DNA from 4 places in the Antribacter sp. NEAU-D49 genome. Region 4 is predicted to be linked to each of the others. Evidence: riboswitches for the same ligand, from Rfam matches in the RefSeq annotation. Region 4 holds a riboswitch; each other region holds the start of a gene.

Region 1 (7,636 bases), on a different contig from region 4:
GGCGGTGCGGTCGCCCTCCGCGGTCAGCTCGCCGGGCAGCGTCTGATCGCCGCCGTGCGCCGCGGCAAGTTCCTGTGGCTTCCCCTCGCTCCCACAGTGGACGGGCTCCCGGCCGCGGCGCTGCTCGCGCACCTCGGCATGTCGGGGCAGCTCCTGGTCCGCGCGGAGGACCCCGGCGACGACTTCCAGCACCCCCACCTCCGCGTCCGCCTCCACCTGGAGGGCGCGCCCTCCGGCGCCCGGTACCTCGACTTCGTGGACCAGCGCACGTTCGGCCACCTGAGCGTCGTGGACCTCCAGCCCGTGCCCGACGGCGTGTCGGCCGGGCTCGGCAGCGACCTCCCCCTGATCCCGGGCCCGGTCGCGCACATCGCCCGCGACCTGCTGGACCCGCACCTGGGGCGCGACGACCTCGTGGCGCGGGTGCGCCGCCGTCGGACCGATGTCAAGCGGGCGCTGCTCGACCAGACCGTGGTGTCCGGGGTGGGCAACATCTACGCCGACGAGGCGCTGTGGCGCGCCCGCCTGCACTGGGCACGGCCGACGGACAAGCTGCGGGCCGCCGATGTGCACCGGGTGCTCGACGCGGCCGAGGAGGTCATGCGGGAGGCGCTCGTACAGGGCGGCACCAGCTTCGACGCGCTGTACGTGAACGTCAACGGCCAGTCGGGCTACTTCGAGCGGTCGCTCAACGTCTACGGCCGGGAGGGCGAGCCGTGCCGGCGCTGCGGGACGGCGATCCGCCGTGAATCGTTCATGAACCGGTCGTCGTTCACGTGCCCGGTGTGCCAGCCGCCCCCACGCGGCCGGGCGGCGCAGCGCCGGACGACCTGACTATCTCGGCACGACGTTGCGCAGGGATTCTGCCCCGCCCGACCGCCAGGCCGTGAGCTGCTCCGCCAGGAACTGCGCCGCCCGCCGGGGCCGGCCCCCGGCCACGTGCGGCGTGAGGATCGTGTTCGGCGCGTCCCACAGGGGAGAGCCGGCCGGGAGCGGCTCGGTCTCCATGACGTCGAGCGCTGCCCCGGCGAGACGGCCGGAGCGCAAGGCGTCGAGGAGCGCCGCCTCGTCCACCGTCGCCCCGCGGCCTACGTTCACGAACCGTGCGTGCGGTGGGAGCAGATCCAGCGTGGCCGCGTCGAGGGCGTGCCGGGTGGCGTCCGTGGCCGGCAGCAGGGAGATCAGCACGTCGGTCCGCGGCAGCACCCGCGGCAGGTCCGCGGCGGTCACCACCGGGAACCCGGCCCGCTCGCCCGCCGTGCCCGCCACCCCGGTCACCTCGGCGCCGAGCGCCGCGAGCAACGGCGCGAGGCGCAGCGCGATGGACCCGAAACCCCAGATCGTCACCCGCGCACCATCGAGCGTGTACTGCCCCTCGGTGGCCGGGTCGGCCTGGGCGAAGGCGATGGCGCGCTCCCACCGGTGCTCCCGCTGGGCGCTCAGGGCCACGTCGATCCGCCGCACGGTCGCGAGGACGAGGGCCAGCGTGTGCTCCGCGACGGTGTCGTCGTGCAGCGAGCGGCCCGACGAGATCACGACCTCCGGAGCGAAGCCCGCGGCGAGCGCGACGTCCGGCCCTGCGGACAGCGTCTGCACCCAGCGCAGCCGGGTGAGCCGGCGGGCGGCGTCGGCCACGACCCGCGGCGGGCTGGACCACGTCACCAGCACCTCGGCGTCGATGTGCTCCTCGGGGACCGGGTCCTTCATCCCGTAGGCCACCACCATGTCGGTGCCGCCGGCGCCGAAGGAGGCTCCGCCGTCGGGCAGCCGGGCCGGGAAGTCGAGGTCGAACGGGACGTCCGGGACGAGGATCTTCACCCGCCGGACGTTACCTGACGTCCTGGGCCGCCCCAGCGGCCCAGGACGTCAGGAGTCTCACGCGACCCGGACGATGATCGGGTTGTCCTGCCACATCGAGACGTACCGGACGGGCATGCCGGGCTTGTTGGCCTCGACGATCATCCCGTTGCCCGCGTAGAGGGCGACGTGCCCGGAGGTCCACACGATGTCACCCGGCCGGGCGTTGGCGAGCGACACCTGCGTGCCCGCGTACCGGAGCTCGGACGACGTGCGCGGCAGGCTGATGCCCAGCTGCTTGTAGACGTACCAGATCAGTCCCGAGCAGTCGAAGCCCGTCGACGGCGACTCCTCGCCGTAGACGTAGGGCGTACCGACCAGCTCCAGCGCGAGGTTGACGGCCTGCTGCCCCACGGCGGACGTGCTGGTGGAGACGGTCTGCGCGGCGGCCTGCGCGGCGGCTGCCTCCGCCTCCGCCTCCGCCGCGGCGGCTGCCGCGGCAGCGCGGGCCTCGGCGGCGGCACGTGCCTCGGCCTCCGCCCGGGCACGGGCCTCGGCCTCGGCCTTGGCACGGGCCTCCGCCTCCGCCTTGGCCCGAGCCTCGGCGATGCCCGCCTCGGTCTCGGCGTAGGGCAGCACCGGGGCCGGGGCCTGCTCGACGGCGAAGGTGGTCTCGGGGGCGACGGTCACCACGGGCACCAGCTGGAGGGTGGCACCCGGCACGGCCGTGCGGTCCAGGCTGTGCTCCGTGACCCCGTTCGACACGGGGGCGGCGCTCGCGGTCTGCGTGAAGACGGAGGCGAGCAGCCCCGAGGAGACGACGGCGATCGCTCCCGTGCGGGCGGCGACCGACATGTTCTCGGCGGCGGTCTGGGTGATGGACGTGAGGGGGGTGATGGCCCGGCCGTCGGCCCGGTGGCGGGCGCGGGCGGCTCGGGTCGTCGACTGTTCGGGCTCGGTCAGAGTAGGCACGATGGATCTCCTCGACGCCTGCGAGGTGAGCTGTCGGGTTCGGATGGGGAGTCACCCGGCCCCGCACTGACGTGCAGGGCTTCACCCCAAGGACGCAGGTGCGTCCGGCTTACCTGGTTCCCCCGTCCCCGCCACGTCGTCGCTGGTCAGAACCGGTGGCGGGGCTCGGCGTCCGGTCCTGGGCCTCGTCTGGACGGCGAGGCGAGGATGACCGTACCGGTCTTCCCGTGAAATGTCACGAAAGGATCACGGGACGGCATATTCCGGCCACGTGCCACGATGTCGCCATGCAGGAGCACCTCGCCGCCCGGTACGACGCCGTCGTCGTCGGAGCGGGCCACAACGGCCTCGTGGCCGCCGCCTACCTCGCCCGTGCGGGCCGCTCGGTCCTGGTTCTGGAGCGCCTGGACCACGTGGGCGGCGCGGCTGTGTCGGCCCGCCCGTTCGCCGGGGTGGACGCGCGACTGTCGCGGTACTCGTACCTCGTCTCGCTCCTGCCGCGGCAGATCGTGGCCGAGCTCGGCCTCGACGTGCGCCTCCGGCGGCGGCGCTACTCGTCGTACACGCCGGTGGGCGCGGGCGGCCTCCTCGTGGACACGGGGTCCGACGACGTCACCCGTGCGTCGTTCCGCCGCCTCACCGGGGGCGACGCGGACTTCGAGGCCTGGCAGGCGTTCTACGCCATGACGGGTTCCGTGGCCCGGCGGCTGTTCCCGACGGTGACCGAGCCGCTGCTCTCCCGCGCCCAGGCACAGGCAGCGGTGGGCGACGACGAGGCGTGGCGGGCCCTGTTCGAGGAGCCGCTGGGCGCCGTGCTGCGCCGCACGTTCGCCGACGACGTGGTGCGCGGCGTCGCCGCCACCGACGGCCTGATCGGCACGTTCGCCGACCTCGACGAGGACTCCTTGCGCCAGAACCGGTGCTTCCTCTACCACGTGATCGGTAACGGGACCGGTGACTGGGACGTCCCCGTGGGTGGCATGGGCGCCGTCAGCGGGGCGCTGCGGGACGCGGCGCTCGCCGCCGGGGCGACGATCCTGACCGGGGCGGACGTGACGGCGGTGGCGCCGGGTGGCGCCGGGGGTGGCGTGGGCTCGGGCGGCGGGGGTGACGCCGAGGTCGCCTGGACGGACGACGACGGTGTGGCTCACGGCGTGCGCGCCGGTCACGTGCTGGCCGGCTGCGCCCCCGCGACGCTGGACCGGCTGCTCGTGGCGGGCGGCGGCGCGCCGGTGGGCGGGGAAGCCGCGGTGGGCGGCGGCGCGCTGGCCGGCGGCGCCCGTGGTGACGCGGTGCACCTGGGCGGGCGATCGCCATCGGGCAGCGCACCCGAAGGCGCACAGCTCAAGGTGAACCTGCTGCTCACCCGGCTGCCGCGGCTGCGCGACGGGGTGGACCCGGCGTCGGCGTTCGGCGGCACGTTCCACGTCAACGAGTCGTTCACCCAGCTGCAGGCCGCGTACGCGCAGGCGGCGGCGGGGCAGATCCCGGACCTGCCCCCGTGCGAGATCTACTGCCACACGCTCACCGACCCGTCGATCCTCGGGCCGGAGCTGCGCGCCGCCGGGGCGCAGACCATCACGCTGTTCGGGCTGCACCTGCCCGCGCGGCTGTTCCGCGAGGACCCCGAGGGGGCGCGGTCGCGGGCGCTCGCGGCGACCCTCCGGTCGCTCGACTCGGTGCTCGCCGAGCCGATCGAGGACTGCCTGGCGCTCGACGCCGACGGGGCACCGTGCCTGGAGGTGCGGACCCCCGTGGACCTGGAGGGCGACGTGGGCCTGCCGGGCGGGCACATCTTCCACCGCGACCTCGCGTGGCCGTTCGCCGAAGACCCTCGCGACGCGGGCCGGTGGGGCGTCGAGACCGACCATCCCCGGGTGCTGCTGGCGGGCGCCGGCGCGCGGCGGGGCGGGGGAGTGAGCGGCATCCCGGGCCGCTCGGCGGCGATGGCGGTCCTGGAGGCGGCGCCGAGATAGTCAGCTCGTCCGGGTCAGTGCGCCCGAGCTTCCTGGGCGACCGACCAGGCGTAGGCCTCGTCGCGGAGGAGGTCGGCGTGCGTGCCCCGCGCGCGGACCGTCGCCGGCTCGCCGGGACCGAGGACGACCACCTCGTCCACCGCCGCCAGCGGGCTGAGCCGGTGCGTGGCGACGAGCACCGCTCGACCCGTCGAGCGGGCGTGCGCCGCGAGGGTCTGCACGAGGGTGTCGGCGGTGGCGGCGTCGAGATGCTCGGCGGGCTCGTCGACAAGCAGGACCCGGGCCGGGGCGAGCAGGGCGCGCGCGACCAGGAGCCTGCGGCGCTCGCCGCCCGAGACCGCCGCGGCGTCCGAGCCGAGCACCGTGCCGAGGCCGTCCGGCAGCGCACCCAGCCAGTCCCCGAGGCCCACCGTGGCCAGCGCCTCGCGAGCCTCGTCCGGCGTGACGTCGCCGCGCGCGACCCGCAGGTTCTCCAGCACCGTCGTGTCGAACACGTGCCCGTCCTCGGCGACGAAGAGGGCCGACGGCGAGCTCACCTCCCCCGAGAGCGGAGGCACCAGACCCGCCGCCGTGGCCAGCAGCGTGGTCTTGCCGACGCCCGACGGCCCCGCCAGCGCCACCACCGATCCCGGCCGCAGGGTGAGCGAGACTCCCATGACGACGGCGCGCTCGCCCCACCCGGCGGTGACGTCGGTGAGCTGGAGCACCGGGTCGGCGCGGTCCGGTCCGACGACGCCCTGGTCTGTGTGATCGGTAGTTCGGTGCGTGATCGGCAGCTCGAACTGCCGATCACGCACCGAACTACCGATGACGCGGGTGGGGGGCTCGGCGCCGCCCGGGGGCGTGGCGGAGGTGGGGCCCGGGTCGCCCAGCAGGGCCAGCAGCCGCCGTGCCGCAGCCCGCGACCGGTGCAGCTGGACCGCCGCCGCGGGCAGGCCCGCCGTCGCCTCGAAGACGGCGAGCGGGGTCAGCACCACCACGGTCAGCTCCTCCGGCGCGAGCCGCCCCTCGAGCACGGCCGGTACGCCGAGCGCGACCGACGCCACGACGGCGAGCCCCTGGGCGAGGGCCCCGAGGAGGGCGGAGAGGCCGGTGGTGCGGGCGCCGGCGTCGGCCACCGCGGTGAGGCGGTCGTCGGCGCGTGCCAGGGCGGCGAGCCGGTCGTCGAAGCGGCCGGCCACCCGCAGCGGGGCGGCGTCCTCCAGGAGCTCGAGCGTCAGTGCCGTGACCTCGCCCCGGACCGCGGCGCCCTGGGTCTCGACGGTCGACGCCGCCCGTGCAGCCAGCCACGGCGCCACGACCCCCGCCAGCACGAGGCAGGCCGCGAGCGTCGCGCCGGCCGCGGGCAGGAAGGCACCGACGAGCACCACGGACCCCAGCCCCACCACGAGCGCCACCCCCGCGGGGACGAGCGCGCGGACCACCACGTCACCCACGTCGTCGACGTCCGCCCCGAGCCGGGCGAGCAGGTCGCCGCGGCGCACCGTCAGCGGAGCGGTGCTCCGGGCGAGGGCCTCGTACACGTTGGCGCGCAGTGCCGCCATGCCACGCAGCGCCACGTCGTGCGACGCGAGGCGCTCGCAGTACCGCAGGACGCCCCGCCCGATCCCGAACGCCCGCACCGACACCACAGCCACCGACAGCGTGAGCACCGGCGGCATCTGCGAGGCCCGGGCGACCAACCACGCCGCCGCGGCGGCCAGCCCGACCGCGCAGGCCAGCGCCAGCGTCCCCAGCGTGATCGCTGCCACCACCCGCCCGGGTCGCACCTCGAGCATCGGCAGCACGCGCCGCAGGGGGTCGCCGCTCGTCCGGCCCACGCTGCCCGACGTCGACGCCTGGGTCGCGCTCATGACTCACCTCCCGCTGTGGGTCTGTCTGTGGCGTGAATTCCGGGGCGGATTGCCGCCACGTCCATACCCACAGCGGACGTGAGGGCGGGGGCGGGGGCCGACGACACGTCGACCACCTGGTCGGCCAGCGCCAGGAGCGACGCCCGGTGAGCCACGACGACGACGGTGCGGCCCTCGTCGCGCCAGGTCCGGACCGTGTCCAGCACGGCCTGCTCGCCCCGCGCGTCGAGGTGCGCGGTGGGTTCGTCGAGGATGACGAGCGGCCGGGCGGCGGCGTCGTCGAGGAGGGCCGTGGTGAGCGCGACCCGCTGCCGCTGCCCGACGCTGAGGCCCACCCCACCGAGTCCGACAGCCGTGTCCCAGCCCTGCGGCAGGTCCGCGACGACGGCGTCGAGCCCGGTGCGCCGAGCCGCCGCCTCCAGGTCCGGCCCGACCCCGGCGCCCGGGGCTCCGGGACCACCGTCACGCGGTGGGGCGGTCGCCCGGCCGGCCGTGACGACGTCGTGCAGCGTGCCCGGAGGGAGCGTGGGGCGCTGCGGCACCCAGGTGAGCTGCGCCCACCAGGACTGCGGGTCCACCTCGGCGAGGTCAACGGCGGTGCCACCGGCGCGCTCGAGCAGGACGCGGCCGGCGTCGGGCCGCAGCAGGCCCAGGAGGGCGAGGACCGCGGTGGACTTCCCGGCACCGCTCGGGCCGCGCAGTGCGACGACGCGGCCGGTGCCGGGCGTCCCGTCACCGACCGGGATGCGGGCCGACAGGCCTGCGGGCGCGAGGACGGCGCGGTCGCCGGCCCGGACGGTGACGCCGTCGAGCACGATGGTCCCGCCCGCCACCCCGCCCCCGCCTGCTGTGGGTATGGCTGTGGCGGGAATCTGGTGTCGGATTGTCGCCACAGCCATACCCACAGCGGCGGAGCGGGCGGCGGAGGGGGCGGCGCCCGGGGCCGTGGCGATCACCGCGAAGGCCCGGTCCGCCGCCGCGAGGCCGTCGGTGGAGGCGTGGAACTCCGCGCCGACCCGGCGCAGCGGGAGGTAGACC
Region 2 (7,636 bases), on a different contig from region 4:
GCCGCGGCCTGCGCGATGAGGCCGGCGAACACGCTGTGTAGACGACGCTCAGCATCCGCGACCTCGGGGCCGCGATGAACGAGCGGGCTGACATCGGCGGACGAGTGCTTTCCGCGGTGGAAGCAGATCGACGCGTAGGTGGTGGCGACGGCCACAAGCCGAGCGCCCGTCGGCTCCGCTGCATCGCACAGGTCCTCGAGGGTCCGGAGGTGGTCCTCGACGTGCCGCGTATGGTGCGCCACGAGGATCGACTCGATGTCTGCGAAGTACTTGTAGAGGGTCGCGCGACCGATCCCAGCAGCCTTTGCCACCTGCGACATGGTCAGCGAGAACGGGCCTTGTTCTTCGGCCAGACGCCAGGCCGCCTCCGTGATGGCGTCCCGCACTGATCGGCGATGGCCGTCGATCGATTCCTCCCACAGCTTCGGCATCAGCCAATAGTACGGCTCGTCGTCGTCGTGACACTCTGACAGTAGCCAATACACTTTGTATACAGGATCTGATCTGCCCGGCAGCTGACACGAGGAGACGACCATGACGGAGAACACATCGGACGCGGCGCCCGGCAAGCCTCGAGAGCCCCATCCGGGGCTGCCCCGCTGGGTCAAGTTGCTGGCGATAGGCGCTGCGACAGCAGCTGTCGCGCTCGTGCTGGTCATGCTGCTCGTGGGCGGCGAGCACGGCCCTGGTGTGCACGGCTGATGCCGATGTCTCCGGCGATCCGGAAACTGATGCTGACGGTTCACATCGCCAGCTCAGTGGGCTGGCTCGGCGCCATCGTCGCCTACATCGCCCTGAACGTGCCCATCTATGCAAGTGACGACCAGCAGATCGTGCGGGCTGCGTACGTGATGATGGAACCAGTGTTGCGGTATGCGTTGATCCCGCTCGCCGCGATAGCGCTCGTGACCGGGATGGTCCAGGCCCTCGGTACACCCTGGGGATTGTTGCGACACTACTGGGTGGTGATCAGCCTGGTACTGACGGCCTTCGCGTTCGTGATCCTGGTGCTCCACCTGCCCGCGGTCGAGGCGATCGCCGCAGTCGCGGCGGACCCCGCCGGCGATGTCGACCAGCTCGGCGGGGATCTGTTCCACGCGGTCGGTGGGATGGTCGTGCTGCTCGTCCCGTTGGCTCTCAACATCTACAAGCCGCGCGGGATGACGCGGTACGGCTGGCGCCGCGCTCAGCGACCTCCTGCTGGATGACGTGTAGCGAGTGAGTCATGACCGCTCTAGCAGCCCACACGCCGGTGCGCCTGGTCCACAAGGGACCGGGCGCACCGGGATGTCACCCTGGAGTTCAGACTGTCGACGGGGTGTCGAGGCCTGCGGAGCAGGGCTCAGCCGACGCGGATGAAGGTCGGGCTGTCCTGCCAGAGCCTGCTGTAGCGCACGGTCTGACCTGGGACGGGGGCCTCGATCTGCATGCCGTCACCGGCGTAGATGGCGATGTGGCCGGGGCTCCAGATCAGGTCGCCGGGCTGTGCCTCGGCGCGCGAGACCACGGTGCCGGCGTAGCGCTGCTGCGACGAGGTGCGGGGCAGGGTGATGCCGACCTTGGCGTAGACGTACGAGGTGAAGCCGGAGCAGTCGAACCCGGCGGGGGTCGAGCCGCCCCAGAGGTACGGCACTCCGAGGTACTGCATGCCGATGGCGACAACGTCCGAGTTGGTGCCGGCGCGGACGGGTGCGGCCTCCTCCGGGGCGTCCGCCGCCGCGACGGGGGTACGCGTCTCGGTGCGCGAGGCGACCTCGACGACGGGCTCCGGCTCGGGGGCCGGCTCCGGCTCCGGCGCCGGGGTCACGGCGATCGTGCCGGTCTCGACGATGAACTCGGTGTTGGCGGCGACCGTCACCACAGGGGCTGAGGCCAGCGACTGGCGGGCGTCCGCGGTCAGCGCGTGGAAGTCGACGGTCGACACGGTTCGGTCGTTCGCGTTCGCGGGGGCGCTGAACATCCCCATGATCAGGCCGGAGCCGGCGGCGACGACAGCGCCCCGGCGGGCGGCGGCGCCGACGCTGCGCGCAGCGGCGCGCGACAGGGGGGTCAGCGGGGTGATGGGGCTACGGGCAGCACGATGGCGCCCGGGCGAGCATGAGGTCACGTCGGTTCTCCTACCGCCTGCGAGGTGAGCTGTCGGGTTCGGGTCGGAGACAGACCCGGCCGCACTCCTACCTGTGCGGCTTCACCCCAAGGACACCGGTGGTGCCCACTTGCATGGGTCCCCCGTCCCTGTCATCTGGTCGTACGAACCTGGGGGCGGTGACAGGGCTCGGCGTCCGCCTCGGGCGCCCGCGGATTCTCCGCGAGGTGGATCGACCGTAACCCAGGATCGCCGAGATGTCACAGTCAGGTCACGACCCCCTAGTCCCGCTCTTGCGACGTGACCGAAGTATCCGGCTTGTGCATGGCCCGAGCCCAGACATACCCGGCGGGGGTATCCTCAGTGCAGCCCAAGGTGCTCCCGGGGACGCCGCTCCATATGTCCAGCCGACCTGAGCGGGCCCGCGGCGCAGCTGAACCACCGTCCGGCACCACGGGCGTTCACGAGGCAGTCGCCGACCAGGCGCCGCCGCATACGAGAGGACGCAATATGAGCACCACGACGTACTCGGTCCAGGGAATGACGTGTGGCGGCTGCGCCGCCAAGGTCACCGGCGTCGTCAAGCAGGTCGACGGAGTCGAGGACACGTCGGTCGACCTCGCGGCCGGCACCGTCACGGTGGTTGGCCCCGGCGCCGACCACGACGCCGTCCGTGCGGCCATCACCCAGCTCGGCTACCAGGTCGCCTGAGCCGCCGAGGGAGCACCGCCGCCGTCGGCGAAGTCGTGACTCGCCGACGGCGGCCGTACGGGCCCGCGACCACCGTCATGCAGTGGTCGCCGCACCCACGAGCCAACCAGTGATCAGCACGACAGCCACCATGAGTGCGGTTTCGGGTGTAGCGCTGCGGTGCAGAGCCTCCCCGGAAGGGCGTCCGTGCCGGCGTCCGTTGGTCGCGCTCAAGAGCGGCAGCGTGTGGAAGTGGTTGTAGGCGCCGATGAGGCCGACCACAGCCACGACCGCGACCTTGGCGAGCAGAGCAAGTCCCCAGTCCGTCTCCCACAGCTGGGGCACACGGTCGAGGATTGTCGCCGTGAGAAGGACGCCGGCTATGCCGACGACCGCAAGGGAGGCTCCAGCGATCACCGAGAACCTGGCAGCTATCAGCCCGACGTCGAGGTGTCGTCCTTCCTGCTGTCGGCGGCGGAGGATCACGGTGAGCATGACCACACCTCCGAGCCAGGTCGCCGCACCCGCCAGGTGGGCGACGTCGGCGGTCAGAACGAGCCAGCGTGGATCTGCGGTGTTGCTATGACCGTCGAGGACGATGCCTGCGGCGGCCAGGACGACGCCGACCATGGCGACGGCCGAGGTGCGCAGGCTGCGGCGAGCTCCGGCCAGGACGGCGAAGGCTCCGGCCGCTTGCAGCCCGATCACCCAACCTGTCGAGCCCGTGAGCGAGTCGGCGACGGCGGACGGCGAGACGGCGGCCGTGGTGCCACCGTGGGCGAGCGTCATCGCCCGAGAGGCGACACGCAGGATCAGCCCGACCAGGATCACCGCACCGGTCCAGCGCACGGTGGAGAGCGCGACGGGGATGTCCTCCGCGTCGCGTCCGCGCAGAACGAGACCGGCGAACGCTAGGCCGCCTGCTGCAACGAGCCACCCCCAGAGCGTCGCCGCGTTGCCGGACCTCCCTACCGCATCGATGAAGGGCGGCACGGGGTGATCCTGCATCGACGCCATGGTGTGTCCCGAGTGCGACGTCGAAGGGCTGTCGTTGGAGCCGCCCGCCGTGGCTGTCGGTTCGCCGACGGTGAAAGCCAGGCGCCCTTCGATCGTGTGACCGTCCTGCGCCGCGACGGACCAGACCACGGTGTAGCTGCCGTCAGCCAATGGCGTGCCCGGCGTAGCGACGACGAGGACGCCGTCCTGGGCTTGGGTGACTTCGGTCTCGATGGTGCCTTCGGGTCCGGCGATCTCGACCGCCTCGCCGATGGGGGTCACTGGGAGCGTGAAGGTCAGGGTCACGGTGGCGACCGGTCCCGTCGACGTCGACCCGTCCGCAGGATCGGACGAGGACAGCTTCGTATGGGCAAAAGCAGGCGTGGCGCAGCAGATCGTCAGAGCGGTCGCCACGAGCAGAGTGCGGACGAGTCTCAGCGCGAGGGTACTTGGCATGGCCGAGCGGCCTTCCGTCTCGTAGTGATGAACACACAGCGGCATCCCCGCGGGACGGCGAACCAGGCGCTGTCGGGGTGGTCCGCGGCGTCACTACGTGCGGCTGATCCCCAGGGCGTCCAACGACGGTTCACACCGCGCCCTTGTTGACGTCCCCACCGGACAACAGACCTGGACGAGCCGGGGCAGGACCCGGCCGGGGGCACCGCCGGGCGGGCGGGCCGGGGACAAGGGGCCGGCCGTCAGTGCCATCAGGCACGTCACCGTCGACTCGTGGCACTCGCAAGCCTGAATGCAATGCCCTGACCCGTCCCCGCGGAGCTGCGAGAGCGGTTCGATCACCGGTCCCCGCGGGGCCTGAACGCGTTCTGGCAGATCGACGGCTCCTGGCGAAGCGGACGAAACCGATGCGTGCCCGGCCATGGCGTGCATGGAGACTGCACCTGCGACCACGACGGCGACGATGAGCGCGCGGATGATTCCTCGCTGCGGTGCGGGGAGGAATGATCGAAGCGCGGTCAGTGTCGGCATGTCGTGCGCAGCGTAGCCGTTGCACTGTCACTAGGCCGGTACGGCCGGGTGGTGCCGAGAACCCGCTAGTATCACCGGCGACGACAGATGGAAAAGGGCGAGCGGGTGACATCGAGGCGGGCGCACATCCACGGAACCTGGCCTATGGCCGGCACGGTGCAATCGCACCGTGCCGCTCTCGTGGCACTGGTTGCGTGCCTGGTCCTCGGTGTGATCGTCATGCATGCGATGAACGGTTCGTCGCACCACAGCGCACCGGCTCCGGCGCATCCTGCACCTGTCGCCTCCACCATCCAGCCCCTGGTGCTCCCGCCGGAGACGGCAGAGGCCCACCCGGTCCCCAGCCAATGGTGCGACGACGGCTGTAGCGCGGACTCCCTGCTGACGGCGATGTGCCTGATGATTCTCGTCACGGTCGTCCGGGGGGCGTGCCTGCACCGCCGACCGCTTCCGTGGGGCGTCCCCACCCTCGCCCGGGGCACGCTCGTGCCGCCGGTCTCTCCTCGGCTCGCACTCGTCGCAGGGCCGTCCCTGATCGCCCTCGGGATCAGCCGGACGTAGGAGTCCGCCGCCTGCCGGTGCCCCTCTGACGCATCGGCAGTTGCAGCGCGCCCACCGACTGGGCGGTGACCTACGACGTACTACCGAGAGGCAATTCCATGAAGCGCATTTTCGCGTCCCTCATCTCGTTCACAACCGTGCTGGGGCTGGCCGCCTGCGGCGCGTCCGCAGACACGGGCGGGTCCGGCGAGTTCAACGACGCAGACGTGATGTTCGCTCAGATGATGATCCCCCACCACGAGCAGGCGATCGAGATGTCGGACCTGGTCGGGAGCAAGTCAGGGCTGGACCCGGAGATTGCGGCCCTGGCCGAGCAGGTCAAGGCCGCGCAGGCACCGGAGATCGACAAGCTCAACGCCTGGCTCGAGGAGTGGGGCGCCGCCGCCGGGGACATGGACGGCATGGACCATGGCATGGACGGCATGATGAACGAGGACGACCTGAAGGCCCTTGCCGACGCCGACGGCGCCACGGCAGGCGACCTGTTCCTCGAGCAGATGATCGACCACCACGAGGGCGCGGTGGACATGGCCGAGACGGAGGTCGCCGACGGCGCCAACGCCGAGGCGATCGCGATGGCGGAGTCGATCATCGAGAGCCAGACGGCCGAGATCGAGAAGATGCAAAGCCTCCTGACCAAGTGACCTGCGTGGAGCCCGGCCGCCTCAGGCGGCCGGGACCGTCCACGAATGCCTAGGCCTGCCCTCTCCAGTGTCCCGGCCGCAGGTCGAGCCGCCGCAAGAGCTGGGCATTCAGGGCGACCACGACAGTGGAGAGTGACATCAGGACCGCGCCGACGGACATGGGCATCACGAACCCGATCGGCGCCAGGACCCCCGCAGCGAGTGGCACCGAGATGAGGTTGTACCCGGCCGCCCACCAGAGGTTCTGCTTCATCTTGCGATAGCTGGCGCGCGACAGCTCGATGACCGACAGGACGGATCGAGGGTCGTCGCTGGCAAGGATGACTCCGGCTGAGGCGATGGCTACATCGGTTCCGGCGCCGATCGCGATGCCGACGTCCGCCTGTGCCAGCGCCGGAGCGTCATTGACGCCGTCGCCCACCATGGCGACCTTCCGGCCCTCGTGCTGGAGTTGCACCACTTTGGCGGACTTGTCCTCGGGCCGCACACCCGCGAAGTAGCGGTCGACGCCGAGCTCGTCGGCGACGGCGCGTGCGACCGCCTCCGCGTCACCGGTGATCATGACGACGCCGATGCCAAGGTCATGGAGGGCGCGGACGGCGTCTCTGGACTCTGTGCGGACTTCGTCGGCCAGCTTGACGGCGCCGATCACGTCGCCGTCACGCAGCACGTGCAGGATGATGGCTCCGTCCCGCCGCCACTCGTCCGCAACGGGGAGCTCAGTCCTGCCCGTCTGTTCCAGCAGGCGAGGACCGCCCACCCGGATCTGGTGGCCGTCCACCGTCGCGGTGACCCCGACTGCGGGTGACGAGGAGAAGTTGTCGGCGCTCGGGACGTTGACGCCACGTTCGTGGGCGGCGCGGACAATTGCCCGGGCAAGCGGATGCTCGCTGTCTGACTCGGCAGCGGCGGCAAGGGCGATCAGCGCGTCGTCGTCAAGGTCCGGCTCCCGGTGCGTGGCGATGACCACGGGCTCGCCCTTGGTCAGCGTGCCCGTCTTGTCGAAGAGCACGGTGTCCACCGTGCGCATGGTCTCGAGCGCAAGCCGGTCCTTCACAAGGACACCCCCACGTGCAGCCCGCTCGGTGGCGATCGACACGACGAGGGGGATCGCGAGCCCGAGAGCGTGCGGGCAAGCGATGACCAATACCGTGACGGTGCGGACGACGGCCGCGTCGGGCAACCCCACAAGGGCCCAGACGAGCGCCGTGACCGCCGCTGTGATCAACGCGAACCAGAACAGCCAGCCAGCCGCGACGTCCGCCAGGCGCTGCGCGCGGGAGGAGGAGCCCTGGGCTTCGGTCACAAGTCGCTGGATACCCGCAAGGGCTGTGTCGTCCCCGATTGCGGTCACCTCGATCCGCAGTCCGGAGTCGGTGGCGACGGTCCCGGCGGTGACCGGCTCCCCGGGGCCGCGGGACACGGTGCGCGACTCGCCGGTGACCATCGACTCGTCCATCTCGGCACGTCCGTCGACGACGCGACCGTCAGCGGGGACGCTTCCGCCGGGACGGACGACGACGACGTCGCCGACCCGGAGGTCGGCAGGCGCGATCTTGACGATCTGTCCAGCGTCGACCCGCTCTGCCTCGTCGGGCAGGAGCGCAGCGAGAGAATCCAGGGCTGAGGTGGTCTGGGCAAGGGACCGCATCTCGATCCAATGGCCGAGCAG
Region 3 (7,636 bases), on a different contig from region 4:
GGCGACGCGCTGGATCTCCTGCTGCCGGGCCTTCCACTCCTCGAACTGCGCCTGCGTGCGCATCTCGCCCGCGCTGGGCCAGATGGTCACCACGACGACGAGGAGCAGCGTGCTCACCGTCAGGGCGGCGATGAGGGGCAGGAGCAGCTCGTCCGCGCCGACCCCCGCCGTCGGCACGGGGATGGGCGTGCCGGCCTCGTGGTGGGCGCTCATGGCCGACATGCCGGTGTAGTGCATGCCCGACACGGCGACACCCATGACCAGCGTGGACGCTGCGGCCGCGAGCACGCCTCGCACGTTCACGGCGAGCCAGAGGCCCACCGACGCGGCGACGAGGGCGATGACGACCGAGAGGGCGACGAGGAGCGGGTCGTACTCGATCGTCACGCCGACGTGCATGGCGGCCATGCCCAGGTAGTGCATGCCGGTCACGCCGAGGCCCGCGACGGCGCCGCCGAGGAGGACCGGGACGGTCCGGGAGCCGCCACGGTCCACGATGAACAGGCCCACGCCGACGACGGCGACGGCGAGCACCGCGCTGGCCAGCGTGAGCGGGATGTCGTAGGTGATCTCCGCTCCGGTGACCGCGAACCCGAGCATCGCGACGAAGTGCATGACCCAGATGCCCGTGCCGCCGATGGCGATCGCGCCGAGGACCAGCCAGACGGACCGCTGCCGACCGGACGAGACACGTGCGCGGGCGGTCGCGGAGAGTCCTGCGGCGCAGCCGACGCACGAGAGCGCGAAAGAGAGGGCCGGCGTGAGCAGGCCCTGCGAGAAGTGGTCGATCACAAATCCCCCATTTGTGCTAACATGGACAAGCGGCGCTTTGTGCGCTTGTCCTCGGGGGTCACTTTAGATGATTCTGGATCCAATCGATGGATGAAGTGAGCGCTGCCACATCGTCCGGCTCGACCGCGGGGAACATACCGACGCGGAGCTGGTTCCGGCCGAGCTTGCGGTAGGGGAAGACGTCCCGCACGCCGTTCTCCCGCAGGGTGGCGACCACGGCCTGGGCGTCCACCGACGGGTCCAGGTCGATGGTGCCGACCACCGTGGACCGCTCCGCCGGGTCGGCCACGAACGGCGTGGTCCAGTCCCTGGCCTCGGCCCAGGAGTAGAGGATCTCGGCCGAGGCGGCCGACCGCTTCACCGCCCAGTCCAGGCCGCCCTGCGCCAGCAGCCACTCCACCTGGTCGGCCAGGAGCACGAGCGTGGCGACCGCCGGGGTGTTGAGCGTCTGGTCGGCGCGGGAGTTCTCCAGCGCGGTGGTCAGCGAGAGGAACTCGGGGACCCAGCGCCCGCTGCCCTCGATCCGGGCGGCCCGCGCCACGGCGTCGGGCGACAGGACCGCCAGCCACAGGCCGCCGTCGGCCGCGAACACCTTCTGGGGGGCGAAGTAGTAGACGTCGGTCTCCGTGAGGTCTACCGGGAGGGCGCCCGCGCCCGAGGTGGCGTCGACGAGGAGGAGCGGGCCGTCGCCGGTGCCTGTCGCGGCGGGGCGGGGGACGGGCCGGCGGACCGGGGCCATCGCGCCGGTCGAGGTCTCGTTGTGGGGCGTGGCCCACACGTCCACCTCGTCGGACGGCTCGAGGTGCGCGACCGTGCCGGGCTCCGCCCGGATCACCTGCGAGGGCTCGAGGAACGGTGCGCGGGACGTCGCGGTGGCGAACTTGGCCCCGAACTCGCCGAACGCGGCGTGCTGCGCCCGGCGCTCCACGAGGCAGAGGGTCGCGATGTCCCAGAACGCCGTGGAGCCACCGTTGCCCAGCGCCACCTCGTACCCGTCGGGTACGTGGAGCAGCTCCGCCAGGCCGGTGCGGATGCGCCGCACGAGGTCCTTGACAGGCGGCTGGCGGTGCGACGTGCCCAGCACGTCAGCGTGGTCCACGAGGGCCTGGACCTGGGCGGGCCGCACCTTCGACGGGCCTGACCCGAACCGGCCGTCCGCGGGCAGCAGGTCGGTGGGGATGGTCAACGGCATGGCGGGCTCCGAGGGGCGCGTGCGGCGGGGGTGAGGGGCCATGTCGGCGCCCCCACCTAGACTAGGACGAGGGTCGGCGAGCCGGTGTGCCGGGTCGTCCGCCGAGACGACCCGCCGCCGACGGCGGGCCCGCGGAGCCGGCAAGAACGGGAGTGGACGTGACGGACCTGATCGACACCACCGAGATGTACCTCAAGACGATCTACGAGCTGGACGAGGAGGACATCACACCGCTGCGCGCCCGGATCGCGGAGCGGCTGGGGCACTCGGGTCCCACGGTGTCGCAGACGGTCGCGCGCATGGAGCGCGACGGTCTGCTGGTGGTCACCGGCGACCGCCACCTCGAGCTCACGGAGGCAGGGCACGACAAGGCGATGCGGGTCATGCGCAAGCACCGCCTGGCGGAGCGCCTGCTGACCGACGTCATCAAGCTCGACTGGGAGCACGTGCACGTCGAGGCGTGCCGCTGGGAGCACGTGATGAGCGAGCAGGTGGAGCGGCGCCTCGTGGGTCTGCTCGACCACCCGCACCACGACCCGTACGGCAACCCCATCCCCGGCCTCTCCGAGCTCGGCGAGGACTTCACGGACGTGCCGTTCCTCGCGGGCGTGGCCTCGCTGCCCGCCGTCTTCGAGGCGGCGGCGAAGAAGGGGGTGCGCGGTTCCGTCTCGGCGTCGCTCACCCGGATCGCGGAGCCGCTGCAGACGGACGTCGACCTGCTCGCCCGTCTCGCGGACGCCGGGCTGGTGCCCGGGGCCCGCATCGTCGCGACCCACGAGAACGGCGTCTACACGGTCTCGGCGGACGTGCCGGCAGAGGCTGTCGCAGGCGATCCGCTCGTGCTCGACCTGCCCGAGGACCTGGCTCGTCACCTCTTCGTGGCGGCTTCCTGACCTCGCACAAGACCACTTGGTGAACCGCCTCCGTGCTGCAGCACGGAGGCGGTTCTGTGTCATCACCAGTTATGCGACAGGTCGCCTTCGTGACGTGAACGTGACATTCATCCGAGGTTCCGGTACGTTCAGAACCGCTCCGAGGAGTTAATCCACCGGAGCCCTCGGACGGACGCCGAACTCTGTCACCGGCCGGGGCCACCACGACCCGCATGACAGAGGCGGGGGACCCACTTTGGGCGCCAGGGTGCGTCCTTGGGGTGAAGTCGGGCGGACTCTCGGGTCGCTCGGCCGGGTGCTTTCTCCCACCCGAACCCGACAGCTGACCTCGTAGGCGTACAAGGAGAGGTACTACGTGACCGCACGTACGTCTCGCGCTCGCCATCGTGCAGCGCGCCGACCTGTAGCTGGCCTTGCACAGAACCCGAACGTCGGCCGCAACGCGGCCGTCGTCGCAGCAGGGGCTGGGCTCCTCGTCTCGACCTTCGGCGGCGCCATGGCCGCCCAGGCCGCTCCCGTCGCCAACGACGCCGCCAAGCTGAGCACCGTCGACCTGTCTGCTCTGACGCAGCAGGCGCGCACCGCTCTCGCGGCCGCCCCGGTGGTCGCAGTGGCCGCCGACGCCGACCTCTCGGTGGAGCAGGCAGTCATCTCCGTGACGCCGGCCCCCGAGCCGGAGCCGGAGCCCGTCCGGGCAACCACCACGTCGCGTTCTACGACGACGTCGACCACCGCCTCGAGCTCGAGCTCGAGCAGCATCGGCGCGGCTGCCCCGGCCTCGGCCAACGGCTCCACGATCGTCTCGATCGCGGCCCGTTACGTGGGCGTCCCGTACCTGTCGGGTGGCACCACGCCCGCCGGGTTCGACTGCTCCGGCTTCACCTCCTACGTCTACGCGCAGGCGGGCATCAACCTTCCGCGCACGTCGTCCGCGCAGGCTGCGGGCGGTACCCGGATCTCCCGCGCCGAGGCGCAGCCGGGCGACCTCATCTACCAGCCGGGCCACATCGGCATCTACGCCGGCGGCAACACGATGATCGACGCACCGCGCCCCGGCAAGACCATCCAGTTCCGCGCGATCTGGATGAGCTCGCCGCAGTTCATCCGGTACTGAGCCGACCAGCGACAGCTACCGCCACCGACGCCCCGGTCCATCCCATGGACCGGGGCGTCGTGCATCTGCCCCCTCCGGGGACGGCGGGCGCCGTCGTGCGTGCTTCCCTGCCGGGGCCCCGCCGGACGAGTAGCGTGGTGGCATCACTCCAGAGAGACGCGGGAGGCGCGATGAAGCGACCGGAGGTCGTGCTGGTCGGGGTCGACGGCTCGGAGGCGAGCCTGCACGCGTTGGACTGGGCGGCGGCGTACGCCCGCCGGATCGGCTGGGCGCTGCACATCGTGTGCAGCTATTCGCTCCCGTCGTTCACCGCGGCCTCGCTCGACGGCGGGTATGCGGCGCTCGACGACAGCACCATCCAGGAAGGCGCCCGCGCGGTGCTCGCGGAGGCGGAGGCCAGGGTCGAGGGCTGCGGCGTACGGGTGACCACGGCTGTGGCGACCGGCGACGCGGCCGGGGTGCTCGTCGAGCTGTCGCGCGACTACGGCTTCGCCGTGGTCGGCACCCGGGGCCGCGGAGGCTTCACGGAACGGCTCCTCGGCACCGTCTCGTCGGCGCTGCCCGCGCACGCGCACTGCCCCGTCGTGGTGGTCCCGCTGCGCGAGACCAGGGGGCGTGGCGCGTGGGCGCCGCCCGGGTCCGACGAGGCCGCGGCGCAGGAGGCGGAGTCGGCCGCGGAGGCCTCGGCGGGCGGGCCGGCGCAGGCTGACGCGGCCGGTGGTGGCGCGGCCGGTGGTGGCGCGGCCGGTGGTGGCGCGGCCGGTGGTGGCGCGGCCGGTGGTACCCGGCCGTGGAGCGCGGTGCGCGACGTGCGCCGCATCGTGGTCGGTGTCGACGGGTCGCCCCAGGCTGAGGTGGCGCTGCGGCACGCGATCGCGCAGGCCAAGGCCTGGGACTCCGAGCTGACGGCCGTGGCGGGCGTCCCGGTCGGCTCAGGCGCTGGGCTGCTGGCGTGGCTGCCCTCCAACATCGACCACGAGCAGGTGCTGGCCGACATCAAGGCCGGGCTCGACGTCATCATCGACCGGCACGAGGCGCAGAACCCGGGCATGGTGATCCGGCGGATCGTGCTCGACGGAACCGGCGCCGAGCTGCTCACGGAGTTCTCCTCGGCGTCCGACATGATCGTGGTCGGGTCGCGAGGGCGCGGCGGCTTCCGCGGGCTCCTGCTGGGCTCCACCAGCCAGGCGGTGCTGCACCACTCGGCGTGCCCCGTGCTGGTGGTCAACCGCAACTGCGCGGAGTCCGACCCGGCGGAGGTCGCGCAGGCCTGAGCCGCGCACATCACTTCGGCACTTTGTCGGGGGGGGGGGGGGGGGCGGGTGGCGGCCCCCCCCCCCCCCCCGCGCCCCGGGGGCGGGGGGGGGGGGGGGCCCCCCCGCCCCCCCCCCCCCCCCCCGACAAAGTGCCGAAGCAATGTGCACGCACCCCTCCTCACGGCGTGTGGAGAGCGCCCCGGACCAGGTCGAGCACGGCGTCGTCGGACAGGCCGGCCGCGCGCGCCTCGGCGACCAGGGCCCGTGCCTGCGCGACGAGCGCCTCACCGCGTCCCGCTGAACTGCCTTCCCCGGTCGACCTCGCCCCCGCCGCTTCGCCCGCCGCTTCGCCCGCCGCTTCGCCCGCTGCTGCGGGTATGGCTGTGGCGGCAATCGGCGCTGAGATTCCCGCCATACCCATACCCACAGCGATGACGGTGCCGGTACGACGGCGGCTGGTCACCACCCCGCTTGCCTCCAGCTCGCGGAAGGCACGCTGGACCGTGCCGACCGTGCCGACCGTGCCGACCGTGCCGACCGCGACGCCGAGGTCGCGGGCGCGGTCGCGCGACGCGGGCAGCCGGTCGCCCGGCCGCAGGGCCCCCACCGCCACCAGGGCGGTGACCTGCGCGCGGATCTGCTCGTAGACGGGCCCAGCGTGGGCAGGTACCGGCAAGCCCCGCGCGGAGGGCAGGATGGTCGCCGTGACCCCGCCCGACCAGCGCACCGACGCCGATCTCGTCCGCGCCGCTGCCCCGTACCTCGCCGACTGGCTCCGCACCCAGGCAGCCTTCGCCCGTGTACCGGGCGTCCAGGCCGCGGTCCGGGTCGGGGACGACGTCGTGCTCGACGTGGCGCTCGGCGTGGCCGACGTCGCCACGGGCGAGCCCCTGCGCACCGACCACCTCTTCCGCGTGGCCTCCCACTCCAAGACGTTCCTCGCTACGGCCGTGCTGCGCCTGGCCGAGCGCGGTCTGCTCCGCCTCGACGACTCGCTGGGCGCCCACCTCCCCGAGCTCGACGGCGTACCGGTCGGCGCCGTCACGGTCCGGGAGGCCCTGGGCCACACCGGAGGTGTGCGGCGCGACGGCACCGACGCCGACTTCTGGCATCTCGGCGCGCCGTTCCCCGACCGCGCGGCCCTGGTGACCACCGTCGCTTCGGAGGGCGAGGTCTTCGGCCGCGGCGAGTACTTCAAGTACTCCAACCTGGCCTACGGGCTCGTCGGCCTCGTCGTCGAGGCGGTCACGGGTGTCCCGTACGCCGATCACCTCCGCACCGACGTCATCGCGCCGGCCGGGCTCAGCGACACCCACCCCGAGATCGGTCCGGGCCTGACCGGCCGGCTCGTGACCGGCCACAGCGCGCGCTCGGCCGACGACGACCGTCGCCTCCCGGTCGCCCACGTCCCCACCGGGGCGCTCGCCTCCGCGACGGGACTCGTGTCGACCGCGCGTGACCTCGTGGCCTGGGCGGGCGCGCACTTCCACGGCGACACCAGCCTGCTGTCACCGGAGTCGCAGCGGCTGGCCCAGCGCACCGAGAGCACCATCACGATGCCGCGCGGGCGCGTCCGCGAGTACGGCCTCGGCTTCGAGGCCCGCGAGCTCGAGGGCCGGCGCGTGGTGGGCCACAGCGGCGGCTTCCCCGGCCAGCGCACGCGCACCTGGTGGGACCCCTCGGGACGGGTCGCCGTGTCCGTGCTCACCAACGCGGTGGACGGTCCCGCTGACGGCCTCGCGGGCGGTCTCTTCGCGCTGGTGGTCACGGCCCTGGAGGGCAGGCTGCCCGACGGCGGTGCGGCCGCCCTGGGCGGTGACCGCGCCTCGGTCGCGGACGGGCGCGAGCGGTTCACCGGCCGGTTCGCCGGGCTCTGGGGGCTGGCCGACGTGGTGCTGCTGGGTGACCGGCTCTGGCTCCTCGACCCCCGGGCGGAGGACCCGCTGGCGGGGGCCGAGGCGCTCACGCCGGACGGCGACGTGCTCCGGCCGGAGCCGCACGCCGGGTTCCGGGCCGTGGGGGAGCCGGTCGAGTACGTGTGGGGCGACGACGGGCGGCCGGCCGCGATCGTCGTCGGCGGGATGACGAGCTGGCGGGCAGACGAGTACGCCGCTCAGCGCAGGGAGCTCCTGCGCTGAGCGGCGGGCCTCGACCTCAGGCCTGGGCCTCCGCGGCGGCCAGGAGCACGCACGTGGCGACGCCGTCCATGGCCTCGCGGACCTCCGCCAGAGGCGGCATCGACGGTGCGAGGCGGATGTTCGCGTCCTCGGGGTCGCGCCCGTACGGGAAGGTGGCGCCCGCCGGGGTCAGCGCGATGCCGGCCTCCTTGGCGAGCTGCACCACGCGGGCGGCGGTCCCGGGGACCACGTCGAGCGACACGAAGTAGCCG
Region 4 (7,636 bases):
GCGCCGCCTCCAGGACCGCCATCGCCGCCGAGCGGCCCGGGATGCCGCTCACTCCCCCGCCCCGCCGCGCGCCGGCGCCCGCCAGCAGCACCCGGGGATGGTCGGTCTCGACGCCCCACCGGCCCGCGTCGCGAGGGTCTTCGGCGAACGGCCACGCGAGGTCGCGGTGGAAGATGTGCCCGCCCGGCAGGCCCACGTCGCCCTCCAGGTCCACGGGGGTCCGCACCTCCAGGCACGGTGCCCCGTCGGCGTCGAGCGCCAGGCAGTCCTCGATCGGCTCGGCGAGCACCGAGTCGAGCGACCGGAGGGTCGCCGCGAGCGCCCGCGACCGCGCCCCCTCGGGGTCCTCGCGGAACAGCCGCGCGGGCAGGTGCAGCCCGAACAGCGTGATGGTCTGCGCCCCGGCGGCGCGCAGCTCCGGCCCGAGGATCGACGGGTCGGTGAGCGTGTGGCAGTAGATCTCGCACGGGGGCAGGTCCGGGATCTGCCCCGCCGCCGCCTGCGCGTACGCGGCCTGCAGCTGGGTGAACGACTCGTTGACGTGGAACGTGCCGCCGAACGCCGACGCCGGGTCCACCCCGTCGCGCAGCCGCGGCAGCCGGGTGAGCAGCAGGTTCACCTTGAGCTGTGCGCCTTCGGGTGCGCTGCCCGATGGCGATCGCCCGCCCAGGTGCACCGCGTCACCACGGGCGCCGCCGGCCAGCGCGCCGCCGCCCACCGCGGCTTCCCCGCCCACCGGCGCGCCGCCGCCCGCCACGAGCAGCCGGTCCAGCGTCGCGGGGGCGCAGCCGGCCAGCACGTGACCGGCGCGCACGCCGTGAGCCACACCGTCGTCGTCCGTCCAGGCGACCTCGGCGTCACCCCCGCCGCCCGAGCCCACGCCACCCCCGGCGCCACCCGGCGCCACCGCCGTCACGTCCGCCCCGGTCAGGATCGTCGCCCCGGCGGCGAGCGCCGCGTCCCGCAGCGCCCCGCTGACGGCGCCCATGCCACCCACGGGGACGTCCCAGTCACCGGTCCCGTTACCGATCACGTGGTAGAGGAAGCACCGGTTCTGGCGCAAGGAGTCCTCGTCGAGGTCGGCGAACGTGCCGATCAGGCCGTCGGTGGCGGCGACGCCGCGCACCACGTCGTCGGCGAACGTGCGGCGCAGCACGGCGCCCAGCGGCTCCTCGAACAGGGCCCGCCACGCCTCGTCGTCGCCCACCGCTGCCTGTGCCTGGGCGCGGGAGAGCAGCGGCTCGGTCACCGTCGGGAACAGCCGCCGGGCCACGGAACCCGTCATGGCGTAGAACGCCTGCCAGGCCTCGAAGTCCGCGTCGCCCCCGGTGAGGCGGCGGAACGACGCACGGGTGACGTCGTCGGACCCCGTGTCCACGAGGAGGCCGCCCGCGCCCACCGGCGTGTACGACGAGTAGCGCCGCCGCCGGAGGCGCACGTCGAGGCCGAGCTCGGCCACGATCTGCCGCGGCAGGAGCGAGACGAGGTACGAGTACCGCGACAGTCGCGCGTCCACCCCGGCGAACGGGCGGGCCGACACAGCCGCGCCGCCCACGTGGTCCAGGCGCTCCAGAACCAGGACCGAGCGGCCCGCACGGGCGAGGTAGGCGGCGGCCACGAGGCCGTTGTGGCCCGCTCCGACGACGACGGCGTCGTACCGGGCGGCGAGGTGCTCCTGCATGGCGACATCGTGGCACGTGGCCGGAATATGCCGTCCCGTGATCCTTTCGTGACATTTCACGGGAAGACCGGTACGGTCATCCTCGCCTCGCCGTCCAGACGAGGCCCAGGACCGGACGCCGAGCCCCGCCACCGGTTCTGACCAGCGACGACGTGGCGGGGACGGGGGAACCAGGTAAGCCGGACGCACCTGCGTCCTTGGGGTGAAGCCCTGCACGTCAGTGCGGGGCCGGGTGACTCCCCATCCGAACCCGACAGCTCACCTCGCAGGCGTCGAGGAGATCCATCGTGCCTACTCTGACCGAGCCCGAACAGTCGACGACCCGAGCCGCCCGCGCCCGCCACCGGGCCGACGGCCGGGCCATCACCCCCCTCACGTCCATCACCCAGACCGCCGCCGAGAACATGTCGGTCGCCGCCCGCACGGGAGCGATCGCCGTCGTCTCCTCGGGGCTGCTCGCCTCCGTCTTCACGCAGACCGCGAGCGCCGCCCCCGTGTCGAACGGGGTCACGGAGCACAGCCTGGACCGCACGGCCGTGCCGGGTGCCACCCTCCAGCTGGTGCCCGTGGTGACCGTCGCCCCCGAGACCACCTTCGCCGTCGAGCAGGCCCCGGCCCCGGTGCTGCCCTACGCCGAGACCGAGGCGGGCATCGCCGAGGCTCGGGCCAAGGCGGAGGCGGAGGCCCGTGCCAAGGCCGAGGCCGAGGCCCGTGCCCGGGCGGAGGCCGAGGCACGTGCCGCCGCCGAGGCCCGCGCTGCCGCGGCAGCCGCCGCGGCGGAGGCGGAGGCGGAGGCAGCCGCCGCGCAGGCCGCCGCGCAGACCGTCTCCACCAGCACGTCCGCCGTGGGGCAGCAGGCCGTCAACCTCGCGCTGGAGCTGGTCGGTACGCCCTACGTCTACGGCGAGGAGTCGCCGTCGACGGGCTTCGACTGCTCGGGACTGATCTGGTACGTCTACAAGCAGCTGGGCATCAGCCTGCCGCGCACGTCGTCCGAGCTCCGGTACGCGGGCACGCAGGTGTCGCTCGCCAACGCCCGGCCGGGTGACATCGTGTGGACCTCCGGGCACGTCGCCCTCTACGCGGGCAACGGGATGATCGTCGAGGCCAACAAGCCCGGCATGCCCGTCCGGTACGTCTCGATGTGGCAGGACAACCCGATCATCGTCCGGGTCGCGTGAGACTCCTGACGTCCTGGGCCGCTGGGGCGGCCCAGGACGTCAGGTAACGTCCGGCGGGTGAAGATCCTCGTCCCGGACGTCCCGTTCGACCTCGACTTCCCGGCCCGGCTGCCCGACGGCGGAGCCTCCTTCGGCGCCGGCGGCACCGACATGGTGGTGGCCTACGGGATGAAGGACCCGGTCCCCGAGGAGCACATCGACGCCGAGGTGCTGGTGACGTGGTCCAGCCCGCCGCGGGTCGTGGCCGACGCCGCCCGCCGGCTCACCCGGCTGCGCTGGGTGCAGACGCTGTCCGCAGGGCCGGACGTCGCGCTCGCCGCGGGCTTCGCTCCGGAGGTCGTGATCTCGTCGGGCCGCTCGCTGCACGACGACACCGTCGCGGAGCACACGCTGGCCCTCGTCCTCGCGACCGTGCGGCGGATCGACGTGGCCCTGAGCGCCCAGCGGGAGCACCGGTGGGAGCGCGCCATCGCCTTCGCCCAGGCCGACCCGGCCACCGAGGGGCAGTACACGCTCGATGGTGCGCGGGTGACGATCTGGGGTTTCGGGTCCATCGCGCTGCGCCTCGCGCCGTTGCTCGCGGCGCTCGGCGCCGAGGTGACCGGGGTGGCGGGCACGGCGGGCGAGCGGGCCGGGTTCCCGGTGGTGACCGCCGCGGACCTGCCGCGGGTGCTGCCGCGGACCGACGTGCTGATCTCCCTGCTGCCGGCCACGGACGCCACCCGGCACGCCCTCGACGCGGCCACGCTGGATCTGCTCCCACCGCACGCACGGTTCGTGAACGTAGGCCGCGGGGCGACGGTGGACGAGGCGGCGCTCCTCGACGCCTTGCGCTCCGGCCGTCTCGCCGGGGCAGCGCTCGACGTCATGGAGACCGAGCCGCTCCCGGCCGGCTCTCCCCTGTGGGACGCGCCGAACACGATCCTCACGCCGCACGTGGCCGGGGGCCGGCCCCGGCGGGCGGCGCAGTTCCTGGCGGAGCAGCTCACGGCCTGGCGGTCGGGCGGGGCAGAATCCCTGCGCAACGTCGTGCCGAGATAGTCAGGTCGTCCGGCGCTGCGCCGCCCGGCCGCGTGGGGGCGGCTGGCACACCGGGCACGTGAACGACGACCGGTTCATGAACGATTCACGGCGGATCGCCGTCCCGCAGCGCCGGCACGGCTCGCCCTCCCGGCCGTAGACGTTGAGCGACCGCTCGAAGTAGCCCGACTGGCCGTTGACGTTCACGTACAGCGCGTCGAAGCTGGTGCCGCCCTGTACGAGCGCCTCCCGCATGACCTCCTCGGCCGCGTCGAGCACCCGGTGCACATCGGCGGCCCGCAGCTTGTCCGTCGGCCGTGCCCAGTGCAGGCGGGCGCGCCACAGCGCCTCGTCGGCGTAGATGTTGCCCACCCCGGACACCACGGTCTGGTCGAGCAGCGCCCGCTTGACATCGGTCCGACGGCGGCGCACCCGCGCCACGAGGTCGTCGCGCCCCAGGTGCGGGTCCAGCAGGTCGCGGGCGATGTGCGCGACCGGGCCCGGGATCAGGGGGAGGTCGCTGCCGAGCCCGGCCGACACGCCGTCGGGCACGGGCTGGAGGTCCACGACGCTCAGGTGGCCGAACGTGCGCTGGTCCACGAAGTCGAGGTACCGGGCGCCGGAGGGCGCGCCCTCCAGGTGGAGGCGGACGCGGAGGTGGGGGTGCTGGAAGTCGTCGCCGGGGTCCTCCGCGCGGACCAGGAGCTGCCCCGACATGCCGAGGTGCGCGAGCAGCGCCGCGGCCGGGAGCCCGTCCACTGTGGGAGCGAGGGGAAGCCACAGGAACTTGCCGCGGCGCACGGCGGCGATCAGACGCTGCCCGGCGAGCTGACCGCGGAGGGCGACCGCACCGCCGTCGTGCCGGCGGACGCTGTAGTCGCGGAAGACCTCGACGTCCCGCACCACCGCTCCCACCACGAACCGGTCGAGACCGTCACGGACGGTCTCGACCTCGGGGAGCTCAGGCATTCGCGCCTTCGGCGGGGACGTCAGGAGCGGGGATGTCCGGAGCCGGGACGTCCGGCAGGGCGTCCGCCGGGGCGACCACGACGTCGCCCGGGAGAGGGAACGCCTCGTGCAGCGCGTGGTAGGCCTCCTCGGCCGCGCCCTGCTCGGCGTGCTTCTTGGCTGTGCCCGACCCGGTGCCGTAGGTGACGCCGTCGATCACCACGCGGGAGTGGAAGATCCGGGCATGCTCCGGCCCCTCGGCGTTGGCGAGGTACTCCGGTGCGGGCAGGCCGCGCTCAGCAGCGGCCTCCTGCAGCGACGTCTTCCAGTCGAGGCCCGCGCCGAGCCGCGCGGCGACCGCCAGCTGCGGGTCGGCGAGGCGGTGCACCAGCGCACGAGACACCTCGAGGCCGTGGCTCAGGTAGGTGGCGCCGATCAGGGCCTCCACCGTGTCGGACAGGATCGAGTCCTTGTCGAACCCGCGCGTGCGCAGCTCACCCTTGCCCAGCAGCACGTACCGGCCCAGGTCGAGGCGCCGGGCGATCTGCGCGAGCGAGCGCTGCGACACCGTGGCCGCGCGCATCCGTGCCAGGTCGCCCTCGGACAGGTCCGGGTGGCGCCGGTACAGCGCCTCCGTGACCACCAGCCCGAGCACCGTGTCGCCCAGGAACTCGAGCCGCTCGTTCGTGGGGATGCCGCCCGCCTCGTGCGCGAACGACCGGTGCGTCAGCGCGAGCACGAGAAGCTCGGGGTCCAGATGGACCCCGAGCTTCTCGAGAAGTGCGGTCGGCTCCGGCCGTGCCGGTGCGCCGTCCCTGACCACGTCAGCCGGCGAAGACGGGCTTCACGGCCTGGGCGTACTGACGACCCTTGTAGGTGCCGCACGTGGGGCAGGCCGTGTGCGACAGCTTGTCGGCCTTGCACGCGGGGCAGGTGGTGAGGGTCGCTGCGGTGGTCTTCCACTGCGAGCGACGCGCACGGGTGTTGCTGCGCGACATCTTGCGCTTCGGAACAGCCACGGCTAGCTCTCTTTCGTCTCGTCCGACACGCTCGTGGATCCGAGCATGCTCTGCAGCGCCGACCAACGAGGGTCGACAACGTCATGGTGGTGGCCGGGGTCGTCGGCCAGGCGCGCTCCGCACTCGGAGCACAAGCCCGGGCAGTCCGGCGAGCACAGCGGTTGAAATGGTAGCGCAGTCACGACGGAATCCCTCAGCGGGGGTTCCAGGTCCGCGAGATCGTCCTCGAGGAGCGACTCCTCGTCCTCCGCCTCGTCGTCGCCCGCAGCCTCTGCGGCGCGCGCACGCTCCGGGTAGGCGAAGAGCTCGGTGAGGTCCACCGTGACAGGCTCGGTGATCGTGTCGAGGCAGCGGACACACTCGCCCACCGCCACGCCGCTCACCGTACCCGACACCAGCACACCTTCCATCACGGCCTCGAGCCGCAGGTCGAGCTCGATCTCGGACCCCTCGGGGATGCCGATGACGACCGTGCCCAGGTCCGACGGCGCCTGCACGGTGCGCGAGACCGTGCGCATGCTGCCGGGACGCCGAGACAGCTCGTGCGTGTCGAGCACGAGCGGCGAGCGCGGGTGGAGGGTGATGACAGGCTCCAAAGAAGGATGGGTGTCCGGTGAGGGAGGCGGCCCTGCGACGAAGTGCGAGCCAGCACACCAGTCTACGGCACTGGCGGCCGCCGCCCTACTGGAGGCCGGTGTGACGTCGGCCGCGCCGGACCGCTACGCCAGGGCGGCCCGCACGGCCTCCGCCACCCCTGCGGGGACCAGGTCCTCGATCCGGCCGCCGTACCGGGCCACGTCCTTCACCAGCGACGACGCGATGTGCGCGTACGCCGGGTCGCCGACGACGAACACTGTCTCCAGGCCGGTGAGGTGCCGGTTCATGAGCGCCATGGGGGCCTCGGAGTCGAAGTCGGCTCCCCCGCGCAGGCCCTTCACCACGGCGACCGCGCCGAGCTCCCGGCAGAAGTCGACGAGGAGGCCGGGGACCAGCGCGACGCGCACGTCGGCGGTCGCGGGATCGGCGGCGAGCGCCGCACGCGCCAGCCCGGCGCGGACCTCGGGGTCCAGGAGACCCGACTTGCCGGCATTCTTCGCGACACCCACCACGACGTCGTCGAACATGGCGCGCGTGCGGCGCACCACGTCCAGGTGGCCGAGGGTGAAGGGGTCGAACGAGCCGGGGCAGACGACGGTGGTCATGACGTCACACGCTAGCGGGCTCGGCGTAGTGCACGGCGGTCTCGCCGTAGTCCTTGCGGGCGAACGGCTCGAGGCCGGCGGGCCACGCGGGTTCGGGGCTGCGCGTCGAGCGCTCCACCACCACCACGGCGCCGGGCGCGAGCACTCCGGGCGCGGCGAGGTGGGCGAGGACCGCCGCCAGCTCCGTCTCGGCCAGGTCGTAGGGCGGGTCCAGGAACACGAGGTCGAGCCCGGCCGGCGGCGGGCCACCCGGGGGCGCCCCGTCCGGCCCGGCGTGGTGCGCCTGGGCGGCCCGGGCGCCGTCGGGCACCAGCGACGCGGCGAAACGCTCCGCGCTGTCCGCGACCACGCGCACCCCGGCCAGGCCGAGGGTGGTGACGTTGCGGCGCGCGACGTCGGCGGCCGCGCGGGCGCTGTCCACCAGGGTGACCGACGCCGCCCCGCGGCTGGCCGCCTCCAGGCCGAGCGCGCCGGAACCGGCGTAGAGGTCGAGCACGCGGGCGCCGTCGAGCACGTCGAGGTGCTCCAGCCGGGAGAAGATCGCCTCGCGCACGCGGTCGCTGGTGGGGCGGGTCCCCTTGGCCG

The links. A riboswitch is a leader RNA that binds a small molecule or an ion and turns the genes downstream of it on or off. The one in region 4 is predicted to bind cyclic di-AMP.
Region 1: linked by a shared signal. The riboswitch ahead of AC060K_RS01750 (C40 family peptidase) and the one ahead of AC060K_RS05610 (C40 family peptidase) in region 4 are both predicted to bind cyclic di-AMP.
Region 2: linked by a shared signal. The riboswitch ahead of AC060K_RS13770 (C40 family peptidase) and the one ahead of AC060K_RS05610 (C40 family peptidase) in region 4 are both predicted to bind cyclic di-AMP.
Region 3: linked by a shared signal. The riboswitch ahead of AC060K_RS11065 (C40 family peptidase) and the one ahead of AC060K_RS05610 (C40 family peptidase) in region 4 are both predicted to bind cyclic di-AMP.

The regions. Positions count from the first base shown of each region.
Region 1 covers NZ_JBXTSN010000002.1:36-7,671, forward strand. Annotated here, with positions in the region: partial or broken gene mutM (bifunctional DNA-formamidopyrimidine glycosylase/DNA-(apurinic or apyrimidinic site) lyase) at 1-834, shown strand, start outside; gene AC060K_RS01745 (NAD(P)-dependent oxidoreductase) at 835-1,818, opposite strand; gene AC060K_RS01750 (C40 family peptidase) at 1,876-2,769, opposite strand; cyclic di-AMP (ydaO/yuaA leader) riboswitch at 2,770-2,950, opposite strand; gene AC060K_RS01755 (phytoene desaturase family protein) at 3,057-4,745, shown strand; gene cydC (thiol reductant ABC exporter subunit CydC) at 4,760-6,598, opposite strand; gene cydD (thiol reductant ABC exporter subunit CydD) at 6,595-7,636, opposite strand, start outside.
Region 2 covers NZ_JBXTSN010000016.1:94,919-102,554, reverse strand. Annotated here, with positions in the region: gene AC060K_RS13785 (TetR/AcrR family transcriptional regulator) at 1-431, opposite strand, end outside; gene AC060K_RS13780 (hypothetical protein) at 535-702, shown strand; gene AC060K_RS13775 (DUF2269 domain-containing protein) at 708-1,208, shown strand; gene AC060K_RS13770 (C40 family peptidase) at 1,343-2,107, opposite strand; cyclic di-AMP (ydaO/yuaA leader) riboswitch at 2,106-2,275, opposite strand; gene AC060K_RS13765 (heavy-metal-associated domain-containing protein) at 2,597-2,797, shown strand; gene AC060K_RS13760 (copper resistance CopC/CopD family protein) at 2,873-4,228, opposite strand; gene AC060K_RS13755 (DUF305 domain-containing protein) at 5,419-5,964, shown strand; gene AC060K_RS13750 (heavy metal translocating P-type ATPase) at 6,014-7,636, opposite strand, start outside.
Region 3 covers NZ_JBXTSN010000012.1:37,685-45,320, reverse strand. Annotated here, with positions in the region: gene AC060K_RS11080 (MHYT domain-containing protein) at 1-792, opposite strand, end outside; gene serC (phosphoserine transaminase) at 851-1,984, opposite strand; gene AC060K_RS11070 (iron-dependent transcriptional repressor DtxR) at 2,143-2,877, shown strand; cyclic di-AMP (ydaO/yuaA leader) riboswitch at 3,041-3,230, shown strand; gene AC060K_RS11065 (C40 family peptidase) at 3,233-3,991, shown strand; gene AC060K_RS11060 (universal stress protein) at 4,162-5,265, shown strand; gene AC060K_RS11055 (GntR family transcriptional regulator) at 5,426-5,923, opposite strand; gene AC060K_RS11050 (serine hydrolase domain-containing protein) at 5,952-7,385, shown strand; gene AC060K_RS11045 (aspartate aminotransferase type Ic) at 7,402-7,636, opposite strand, start outside.
Region 4 covers NZ_JBXTSN010000004.1:164,586-172,221, reverse strand. Annotated here, with positions in the region: gene AC060K_RS05615 (phytoene desaturase family protein) at 1-1,681, opposite strand, end outside; cyclic di-AMP (ydaO/yuaA leader) riboswitch at 1,788-1,968, shown strand; gene AC060K_RS05610 (C40 family peptidase) at 1,969-2,862, shown strand; gene AC060K_RS05605 (NAD(P)-dependent oxidoreductase) at 2,920-3,903, shown strand; gene mutM (bifunctional DNA-formamidopyrimidine glycosylase/DNA-(apurinic or apyrimidinic site) lyase) at 3,904-4,851, opposite strand; gene rnc (ribonuclease III) at 4,844-5,653, opposite strand; gene rpmF (50S ribosomal protein L32) at 5,655-5,849, opposite strand; gene AC060K_RS05585 (YceD family protein) at 5,852-6,406, opposite strand; gene coaD (pantetheine-phosphate adenylyltransferase) at 6,569-7,051, opposite strand; gene AC060K_RS05575 (RsmD family RNA methyltransferase) at 7,056-7,636, opposite strand, start outside.